One region of the Leeuwenhoekiella sp. NPDC079379 genome, then DNA from elsewhere that is predicted to be linked to it. Evidence: riboswitches for the same ligand, from Rfam matches in the RefSeq annotation. Region 1 holds a riboswitch; the other holds the start of a gene.

Region 1 (5,460 bases):
TCTATCTGGTGATGACCGGAGAAGCCAATAGTATTTGCTTGAACGACTATTATTATAGTTTTCAAGAAATAGCAGAACTTTTTGAAGGAAAGCTAAGAGGTAAAATCGTTCATTTTTCAAGTGCTAAAATACTGGACCTTGATGAAGAAGAAGCTCAATATTTTCTTGATATCACAAATGCAAAAGCGGTTTCTGGCTATGGCAATGCAGATGCCGGGTTGAGCAGTTCAAACCTTGATAAAGTCTTTTTTAATCTGTTTAATGAAGATGATGATATTTTTGAAGTGGTAGAACAATTACATCAAAAACACTACGCAGCCTGTAAACTATTAGATTTTAGAATGTATTACTAAGCTTTTCGGTAGCACTTAAATTTGTGAGAAAACGTGTTCTGCATTTCGACTCATAAATTTGAATCTATAAATAGATTTGCATTAAATACATATAGTAGATTCCATATCAAACTACTTTAGATTTGGCTTGCGCATTGGGTTCAACGTAATAAAGAGCACTGTGTACACCAGCAATAGAAGTAAATACCAGGTATTTCCCATTAAATCTAAATAATCAATCTTTCCGTTAGAAAAGCTTAAAATCATAAGAACCTGCGCGCCATAAGGCAATAATCCCTGAACAATACAGGCAAAAATATCTAAAATTGAAGCTGTTTTTTTATTGTCTAATTTGTACTCATCATTAATAGTTTTTGCAATAGGACCGGCGATAATGATAGAGACCGTATTGTTTGCAATAGCCATATTGATGGTGCTTACCAATGTAGCAATACCAAGTTCTGCAGTTTTTCTATTTTTTATAAGCTTTTTAATGCTTACCAGAATAAATTCAATTCCGCCATTACGAGCTACCAGAGCTGCAAGGCCACCGGTAAGTAAAGAGAGTAAGAAAATTTCGGTCATATTCGTAAAGCCCTCATAGGCAATTCTGGTAGATTCTAAAAGCGTGAAATCGCCGTAGCTAATTCCTAAAACACCTGCTGCAAGTACTCCTAAAAACAGCGTTACAAATACATTAAGTCCCAGAATAGAAAGTAAAATTACTAGAATATACGGTGTGATTTTTAGCACATCATAGTTGTAGCTAACAGCTGTTGCTGCACTAGCTGTAAGATCTGTACCTTGAAAAACTAAGATAGCTATTGTACCTAAAGCTGCAGGTACGGCAATTTTTATATTCTGTTTAAATTTATCACTCATTTTGGTTCCGAGTGATTGGGTCGCCGCAATAGTCGTATCTGAAATAACCGATAAGTTATCTCCAAACATACTACCGCCTAAAAGTGCACCACAAAGTATCGCCAGGTCTGCGCTGCTGTTTGCAGCAAAACCTACAACAATAGGAGCCAGGGCTACAATAGCGCCTACCGAAGTTCCCGTAGAGACAGATAAGAAACCTGCAATGATAAAAATACCCATATAGATGTATTCAATAGCAATGAAGTCTAAACCCATATTTACAATTGCATCTACACTGCCGGTTGCATTGGTAATAGCGGCAAAAGCACCTGCAAGTAGATAAATTAAGCACATTGTCAAGATTTTATCATCACCACAGCCTTTTAAAAGTGTTCTAATTTTAGCGTTAATAGATTGTCTAAATAGTATAAATGCCACAACAATCCCTACTATAACTGCGATAGGAGCAGGAAGTGCATAAAAGTCGTTTTGATAAATACCTACGCCAAGAAAGGTACCTACAAAGACAAATAATGGAATGAGTGCTGAGAATTTTGGGGTAATCTTAAGTTCTGCCATTTTATAATTTTACACTCAAAAAGGCAATAGCAGTAATTACATAGACGTATGCGTTAACAAGGTTTCCAAGTAATTGGCTTATCTATCTTAGCACCTTGCTCGTTATTGCAGGTTGCTATCTCCCTTATGAGATTCTGGATAATTAATTTAAGGGCGCAAAAGTACTCTAGCAATTATTATTCATCCTACTTTAAAAGTTAATATTTTTATAACGTGCGTATTCTGAATTTGTATTCCTAAACCGATGGGAGGGAAGTGGTATCTTTTTTAGATATGTTTTTTTTTGCGGAAAATATTAGAGTACTACTTGATTTCATCAGCAATTAAATATTCTTAAAAGCATCATAAACTCCTATATTTACAGCAAATACGAAAAGATAATGAGCAACGAAGAATTTATGTTAGAAGCTGTAAATGCGGCTTTAAAAGGAATGCAAAATAATGAAGGAGGACCCTTTGGCTGTGTGATTGTCAAAGACGGAAAAATTATAGGAAAAGGAAATAATAAAGTTACTTCTACAAATGATCCTACCGCACACGCCGAAGTTACGGCCATACGTGACGCGTGTAAAAATTTAAATTCGTTTCAACTCGATGGCTGTACGATTTATACTTCCTGCGAACCTTGCCCAATGTGCCTGGGAGCAATCTACTGGGCGAGACCTGAAAAAGTGTATTACGGAAGCAGTCAACAAGACGCAGCTAACATAGGCTTTGATGATGCGTTTATTTATAAGGAAATCCCTTTACCATACGAGAAGCGCAGCATCCCTTTTGAGCAATTGTCTCCCGAAGTCGCCATTAAACCTTTTCAGGAATGGACAAAAAAATTGGATAAGACGGAGTATTAGGCTTTAGCTAAACGTGTAATTAATAGTTAAAATAATTTTTAGACTAGTTCCTAAAAACAGTTACTTAGATATATAATACCATCATACTTATTGGTTAATTTATAAAGGCTTAAACAATAAATTTTTAAAATGAAAAAAATACTAGTTCTCCTTATTTCTATAGTTTCTTTAGGTGCATCTGCACAACATGCTGACTATACTGTATCTTCCTACTTAGATGAAGGTATTAAAGCTCCCAATACGCATTATCTGGGAGAAGCTTGGTTATCTAGAATCTTGCAAGAAGATGAAAATTTACCATATAATCTTGTTAAAGCTACATTTAAGGCAAATTCTACGTTAGACTGGCATAAACACAGTACTACACAGGTATTAATCGTTGTAGAGGGAATCGGGTATTATCAGGAAAAGGGCAAAGAACCTTATATAATGAAAACTGGTGATATTATTAAATGTCTAAAGGATACAGAACATTGGCACTCGTCTTCAAAAAATAACGATGTGACTTACTTAGCGCTTTACAGTGGTGAAACTCCCACCGAATGGACAGAAGTTGTAAGCAGGCAATATTATGATGCTGTTGCCGAAAAGCTGAAAGAAAATTAATTACCAACTTACAAAATTTAGAATCTTGAACGTATAAATCCAAAGCTCTGAAAATCGCGTATTTGAAAATTTCTTGGACTTCGTACAGAATACGCGAATTTTGAAAATTATAGTTTTTTCTATATAATGAGTTAGTAATCAATATGAATCGTATTTGTGATTTCTCGACTGTACTCAAAATGATATCAAGGTTGTTTTAATTTTTCTAATGCTTTAAAGATAGTATTAAGATTATTGAATTCTTTCACGATTGCATTCGTAATAACAGTTAGTTTAAAACAATCTATTAAATACAGCTAAAAGGAAAAACTAAGAAAAATGAGTTCTTAGCACTATTTCACTAATCAATATATTTGTTCTATAATTTACATTATGTAAAATAGAATTTATTGAAGCTTCTTTTTCAAGCAAGAGTTGCTTCACATTACTTTTTCAAGGAAATTATATTTTAGACCTAATATTCTATTAACCTTACTTCTTAGATCCCTCAGGTTTTAATTGATCTACAGTTCCGCGATAATGTATTGTTGTGCGTTGTGTACTTTGTACAGAAAGATCTGCAACCAGATTAGATCTTGGATTGAGTATAAAATCATAGCTTTCGGTTCCTTCAGTATCACGTGCCGAAAATGTGATTACATACATTCCTTTCTTAATTTCCTTTTCATAATCACGTATCAATCCGTTTACCGTTATTCCCGCATCTCGGGTATTATAAGCGCCACCCATACGGCGTTCACCAAAATAAGGTAGTCTTGCGTGAATGCTATCGCCATCAATCTTTACAAAATTGGGATTACCTATTAAACTTACCTGAGCAGAATTGTTACCGGGTCCTAATATATTACTGTTTAAAACAGCTTTTACAGCTGCAGTATTCATAGGCATTGCATAGGTCGCTTCAATCTGATATTCTTTTGCTTCAAGCCACGCATTTAAATCTGCGTTTGTAGTAGCATCAATATCTTTTGAGCTTCCGCAATTCACTAAAAAAAGACTAAGTACTATGAGGTAAATTGTTTTCATAATTTTTTCTATTAGTGTATCAAATTTCCTGCCTAACATTTTAGCTTACATTATTGACAAAAGCGCGGTATTTTAATAATGCCACAAAAAAGGCGCCGCCTATTGCGTTACCTATAAGTGCTGTACTCTGCACGCTTATATACTGCCCCAATGTGATTTCGGTACCACTAATATAGGCTGCAAAAACTTCAACATTACCTATAATACTATGATGCAAACCGGTAAATGCCATAGTTGCTGTGATTAAAAATATTATAATAATACGGCTTACCGTATCTTTTGAAGAGGTTACTAACCAGGATAGTAAGCCCATCATCCACCCTGCTAAAATTGCACTTACTAAAATGGTAGGAAGACCAAAACCGGCCACGTGTTTACCAATAGTAATTACCGTCTCAACATCAAAAATCCCCAATTTGGGACCTATCCAAACTAAAACCAATCCGATTAAAGTACCGCCTAGTAAGTTTCCAAAAATTACCAAACCCCACAAACGCAATAGACTTACTATGCTATGTTGCCTATTGAGTACGGGCAACGTGAGTAACGAAGTTTGTTCTGTAAACAATATTGATTGACCTAAAACCACCAGAATAAATCCTAATGGATATACCAGAGCAATTATTTTAAACAGACTTTCTTCTGCTAAACTATCTGAAAAAAAATAAAATACACTACAGAGCATCATATAGCTAAAACCTATCTCAAGACCGGCAGTTAGTGAGCTCATAATAATACTGCTGGTACTTAGACTGTATATTTTTTTACCCTCGCAAATTTGTTCTTTTAATATCTCACCGTGACTCTTTGCCTGTGATTCTTCAGAAACTTCAGACTTTTCCAGTTCCTTATCTATATTTTTTTGCTTTTCTTCTTCTTCCTCGCTCATACTCTAGTTTTTCCAGACTGCAACAGCTTCTTCCCGTAATAGTTGTTTTAAATTGAATTCTACGTGTCTTTTACCAGTATGTGAATTGTAAAAGAGATCGCTATAAATATAACCCGCATCCTTAGCATCTGCAGCAGATGCACCATAATAAACCATTTGCAGTTCTGCCCATCTGGTTGCTCCCAGACACATCAAACAGGGTTCACAGCTGGTATACAAGATACAACCCTCAAGACTTTTGTTGGATAATTTTTTGCAAGCTTCCTGAATCATACCCAATTCTGCATGCTGGGTACAATCTGTATTTTTTCCTACC
Region 2 (5,460 bases), on a different contig from region 1:
ACTTACAAATTCTTGCATATCACTGGCGAGCTTGTCGTCTACTACGCGAGTAAGAGTCACATCGCCGGGTAATGATTTATCTTCAAATAAATGATCTACACCAGCACCCATAGAGCCTATCGCTTTTAGATTAGGGTAATTTGCAAAACTTCCTTGTGGAGCTTTCCATGTAACAGCCATTATAACCTCATCACGATTTTCTACCGTCTCGGGAGTTACTACGTTGATTGAAGAATCGGCTTTTTTTAAAGCATCAATCCACGGCGTATAATTTTTATCGTTGCGTATAAGTAAGAGTGCCATTGTTTTTAAATCTAAAATTAAAAAATGCCATTCAGACTGAATGGCATTAGATATAGTTTGTGATGTATTTAAGTTTACAAGCCAAAAGCTTCTTTTACTTGATCTACATAATCAAGCTTTTCCCAGGTAAAGAGTTCAACTTCTTTAGTAACTCTACCGCTATATGGGCTTTCAAAAACCTTTGTCATAACCTGCGGATCTTTCCCCATATGACCATAAGCCGCAGTTTCTCTATAAATAGGATTGCGTAATTTTAAACGATCTTCAATTGCCGCAGGGCGCATATCAAATAGCTCACGTACTTTTGTGGCTATCTCACCGTTGCTCATAGCTACATTCTTAGTTCCGTAAGTGTCTACAAATATAGAAGTGGGCTCTACAACACCAATAGCATAAGATACCTGTACTAAAACCTCATCAGCTACACCTGCAGCCACTAAATTTTTAGCAATGTGTCGTGCAGCATAAGCCGCAGAACGGTCTACTTTACTGGGATCTTTACCAGAAAATGCACCACCACCGTGAGCACCTTTACCGCCATAGGTATCTACGATGATTTTACGCCCTGTAAGACCAGAATCTCCGTGAGGACCACCTATAACAAACTTCCCTGTTGGGTTAATATGGTAGGTGATCTCGTCATTAAATAGTTTAGCAATATCTTCTGTAAGACCTGCCTTTACGCGTGGGATTAAAATAGAAATCATATCATTTTTAATCTTAGCAAGCATTTTTTCATCTTCATCAAATTCGTCGTGCTGTGTAGAAACTACAATAGCAACGATTTTTTGAGGTATGTTGTCATCAGAATACTCAATAGTCACCTGTGCTTTAGCATCTGGTCGTAAATAGGTGATGTCTTTTTCTTCGCGGCGTAGTTTTGCCAACTCAATCATTATGCGGTGTGAGATGTCTAAAGCGAGAGGCATATAATTAGCCGTTTCTTTAGTCGCATACCCAAACATCATCCCTTGATCTCCCGCGCCTTGCTCTTCTTTAGAAGCTCGGTCTACACCTTGATTTATATCTTTAGATTGCTCGTGTATTAAAGAGATTACGCCACAACTATCTCCGCTAAACTGGTAAGCACCTTTAGTGTAGCCAATATCATTGATAACGCCTCTTGCAATATTTTGAACGTCTATATACGTATCGCTTTTTACTTCTCCGGCAAGTACAACCTGGCCGGTAGTCACAAGTGTTTCACAAGCTACTTTTGACTCGGGGTCAAAGGCTAGAAAATTGTCTAATAATGTATCGCTAATTTGATCAGCGATTTTATCCGGGTGTCCTTCAGACACGCTTTCTGAGGTAAATAAGTAAGCCATTCAAGCAATTTTTTCCCTAGTGGGTTTCAAATTTAAGAATTAACCAAAATTTAAAATTAGTTATCAATTTATACCTCTGGTGTTTCCACAGAGGATTATTCTTTAAGCTGAAAAAAGATTTGACAAATGCTTCTTAATGGTAGTGGTTACTGCCTTTAGCATTTTTTACACCGAAAAATCATTCAGTATAAGAGGTTGCAATCAGTCAAATCTTTCCTCTTTTGGGTGGCAAATGTATAAATTTAGAAGGTATTAAAAAACGGGAATCAAAATCTTATGAAAACTTTTCATTTTGTAAAATTAAACGTCCTTTACTTGCATATCTGTAAAAGGTTTTGCAATCTTTACACTCACAAAGTTCAAACACTTACTGAAATGTTATCAAGAAAGGCGGAGGGATAGACCCAATGAAGCCTTAGCAACCCTTCCTACGGGATGAAGGTGCTAAATTCTACAACAGTTTAATTACTGATGATAGATAACCTAACAAACTATTTGTTCATAAATAGTTTTTTCTTCATAACATTTTTCTTGTAATTGATGCCAGGGCGGCACTATTTGACTTTTGGTTTAATTTTTTAACTAAAAATGAGAAAAATGAGTACTCAAAAATTTTCAACACAAGCTTTACACGCCGGTCATGACACTACTACAAATGGTGGTACACGAGCTGTGCCTATTTACCAGACCAGCAGTTACGTTTTTAATGATTCTGATCATGCCGCAGGATTATTTAATCTATCGCAACCTGGTTTTATTTATACACGTTTAAATAATCCTACAAATGATGTTTTAGAGCAACGTCTTGCTGCATTAGAAGGTGGTATTGCAGCTGTCGTGACAGCCTCTGGAACTGCTGCGATTAACACAGCGTTGCTCACACTCTTAAAGCAAGGAGATCATATTGTAGCCTCGAGCAGTCTCTATGGAGGAACTTATAATTTATTGAGTGTTACGCTCCCCAGATTTGGTATAACAACCACATTTGTTAATCCTGATGAGGTTTCAAACTTTGATTCTGCTATACAAGATAACACACGTGCTATTTTTGTAGAATCTTTAGGAAATCCTAAGCTTGATGTTTTAGATCTAGAAGGAATTTCTGCTACTGCTAAAGAGCATAAAATACCTTTAATAGTAGATAATACCGTCGCTTCACCTGCACTTTTAAATCCTATTGCATACGGGGCAAATATTGTAATTCATTCTTTGACTAAATACATTAATGGTAACGGAACTTCTTTAGGTGGGGTTATTATCGATGCAGGTACTTTTGACTGGTCTAGCGGAAAATTCCCCGAGTTTACAGAGCCTTCTGCAGGTTATCACGGGTTAGTATATCACGATGTTTTAGGACCAGCAGCTTTTATTGCAAAAACGCGTATTGAAGGGTTACGAGATCACGGTGCTGCTTTGAGTCCGTTTAATGCCTTTCAAATTATTCAGGGATTAGAGACTTTAAAAGTCCGCATCAAACAACATAGTGAAAATGCATTGGAATTAGCAACCTGGTTAGAAGCACAACCTGAGGTAACCTGGGTTAACTATCCTGGTTTAGCGAGTAGTAAATACAATACTTTAGCAAAAAAATACCTGCCTCACGGTCAAAGTGGGATCGTGACTTTTGGTTTAAAAAGTGGTTTTGAAGGAGCGAAAACAGTTGCAGATAAAACGGAAATTTTTTCACTGCTGGCAAATATAGGAGATACTAAATCATTAATTATACACCCGGCAAGTACTACGCATCAGCAACTGCCAGATGCGGCTCAGGAAGCAACGGGAGTTACTAAAGATTTAATACGTCTTTCTGTAGGTCTTGAAGATGTTGAAGATTTAAAAGCTGATCTAAAAGCGGCATTCGCACAAATTAAATAAGCAGTTACTACATAAAATTACAAATCGCCTGTCTGGAGATAGGCGATTAATACTACAATTTACCCTAAATGGTACACAAACTTGAAATACTAAATTTCATAACGCAGTCAGGTTATCAATTAGATCTGCCATTAAGTTATGAGACATTTGGTCAAAAACTGGGGACAGCGCCGTTAATTTTAGTTAACCATGCACTTACCGGTAACTCGCACGTGAGTGGTGAAGACGGCTGGTGGAATGAAATTATAGGAGAGAATAAGTGTATAGATACAAATACGTATAGCATTCTTTCGTTTAATATTCCGGGGAATGGTTATGACGGATTCTTGATCGAGAACTATAAAGATTTTGTGGCTCAGGATGTGGCGCGTTCCTTTTTAGAAGGTCTTAAATTACTGAAGATTAAGGAACTTTTTGCTATTGTAGGAGGCTCACTGGGAGGCGGTATTGCCTGGGAGATGATTGCACTTCAGCCAGATATTACTAAGCATCTAATCCCCGTTGCATCAGACTGGAAGTCTACAGATTGGCTTATTGCTAACTGCCAGATTCAGGAACAAATATTAAAAAACTCTTCACAGCCAGTTCACGATGCGCGTATGCACGCGATGTTGTGCTATAGAACACCAGAGTCATTTAAGAATAAATTTCAGCGCAGCACAAATGAAGATCTTAAAATCTTTAATGTAGAAAGCTGGTTAGACCATCACGGACACAAGTTAAAAGACCGCTTTCAGGTAGCAGCATACCGGTTAATGAATCAGCTTCTAAAAACTATAGATGTAACTCGTGGTCGCGAAGGTTTTAATGAGATTTTAAGTAAGGTAGAGGCAAATATTCACATCATAGGAGTAGATTCTGATCTATTTTTTACACCTGCAGAAAACAGAGAAACGTATAAGCAGCTGGCGCAACATAAGAACAATGTAACCTATGGCGAGATTAATTCGGTACACGGTCACGATGCCTTTTTAATCGAATTTGAACAGCTTGAGCAATTGTTATATCCTGTATTTAGAGCAGATACCGCAAAGCTGAAAATTTTAAAATTTGGCGGAAAATCATTAGCAAATGGGAAAGGATTAGATACTGTTCTTGATATTATTCAATCTAAAGTAAATAATCACGAGCGCATAGCAGTGGTTCTTTCTGCACGAGGTGGTGCAACAGATGAGTTAGAAGCGCTACTTGAGGGAGCTGCTTCGGGCTTAGATATCCAACATAGATTTGATGCTTTTAAAACCTATCAACAACATAATTTTGATGTTGATTTGACTGAAGAATTTTCAGAATTAAAACGTCTTTTTGAAGGAGTAGCTTTACTGGGAGATTACAGCCGAAAAGTGAAAGATGAGGTCTTGTCCTTTGGAGAATTAATTTCAGTAAAAACAGTAACGCATCTTTTACAAAAACAAGGTGTTAAAGCGCACTTTGCAGATACCCGTAAACTTATAAAAACCAATGGGACTTTTGGCAATGCACAGCCTAATGATACCCGTTCAAAAGAACAGGTGGTAAAGCATTTTGCCAAGTATAATGGCGATACTGTAAATGTAGTTACCGGTTTTATCGCCAGTAATGAAGATAATCAAACGACCACCTTAGGTAGAAACGGGAGTAATTACACGGCTTCTTTACTAGCAAACTACCTTGATGCAGGCGAGTTGCAAAACTACACCCACGTAGATGGTATTTTTACCGCAAATCCTGATATGGTGCCTGATGCTCAGAAAATTGAGCGTTTAACGTATAGTGAAGCAAACGAACTCGCAAATTTTGGAACTTCGGTGTTGCACGCCAAGACGATCATCCCGTTGATTGAGAAGAATATTCCTTTACGTATTTTAAATACGTTTAATGCAGAAGACACCGGTACTTTAATCACTGCACAAACAGAGCAGGAAGGTATTAAGTCCCTTTCGGTATTGAGTGAGATGGCTTTAATTAATCTAGA

What was found. Region 1 has a riboswitch for S-adenosylmethionine ahead of ACIGAM_RS12915 (Na+/H+ antiporter NhaC family protein). Riboswitches for the same ligand answer to the same signal wherever they lie in the genome.
Region 2: it holds a riboswitch for S-adenosylmethionine, as region 1 does, so the genes downstream of both, ACIGAM_RS00855 (O-acetylhomoserine aminocarboxypropyltransferase/cysteine synthase family protein) here and ACIGAM_RS12915 (Na+/H+ antiporter NhaC family protein) in region 1, are expected to answer to the same signal.

The regions. Positions count from the first base shown of each region.
Region 1 is NZ_JBITTU010000006.1:239,617-245,076, reverse strand. Features, by position in the region: gene ACIGAM_RS12920 (DUF6642 family protein) at 1-353, shown strand, start outside; gene ACIGAM_RS12915 (Na+/H+ antiporter NhaC family protein) at 465-1,772, opposite strand; SAM-I-IV-variant riboswitch at 1,821-1,919, opposite strand; gene ACIGAM_RS12910 (nucleoside deaminase) at 2,153-2,623, shown strand; gene ACIGAM_RS12905 (cupin domain-containing protein) at 2,753-3,229, shown strand; gene ACIGAM_RS12900 (DUF4251 domain-containing protein) at 3,701-4,255, opposite strand; gene ACIGAM_RS12895 (formate/nitrite transporter family protein) at 4,296-5,144, opposite strand; gene ACIGAM_RS12890 (nucleoside deaminase) at 5,148-5,460, opposite strand, start outside.
Region 2 is NZ_JBITTU010000001.1:209,567-215,026, reverse strand. Features, by position in the region: gene ACIGAM_RS00865 (2-hydroxyacid dehydrogenase) at 1-303, opposite strand, end outside; gene metK (methionine adenosyltransferase) at 378-1,631, opposite strand; SAM riboswitch class I at 2,007-2,116, shown strand; gene ACIGAM_RS00855 (O-acetylhomoserine aminocarboxypropyltransferase/cysteine synthase family protein) at 2,229-3,506, shown strand; gene thrA (bifunctional aspartate kinase/homoserine dehydrogenase I) at 3,575-5,460, shown strand, end outside.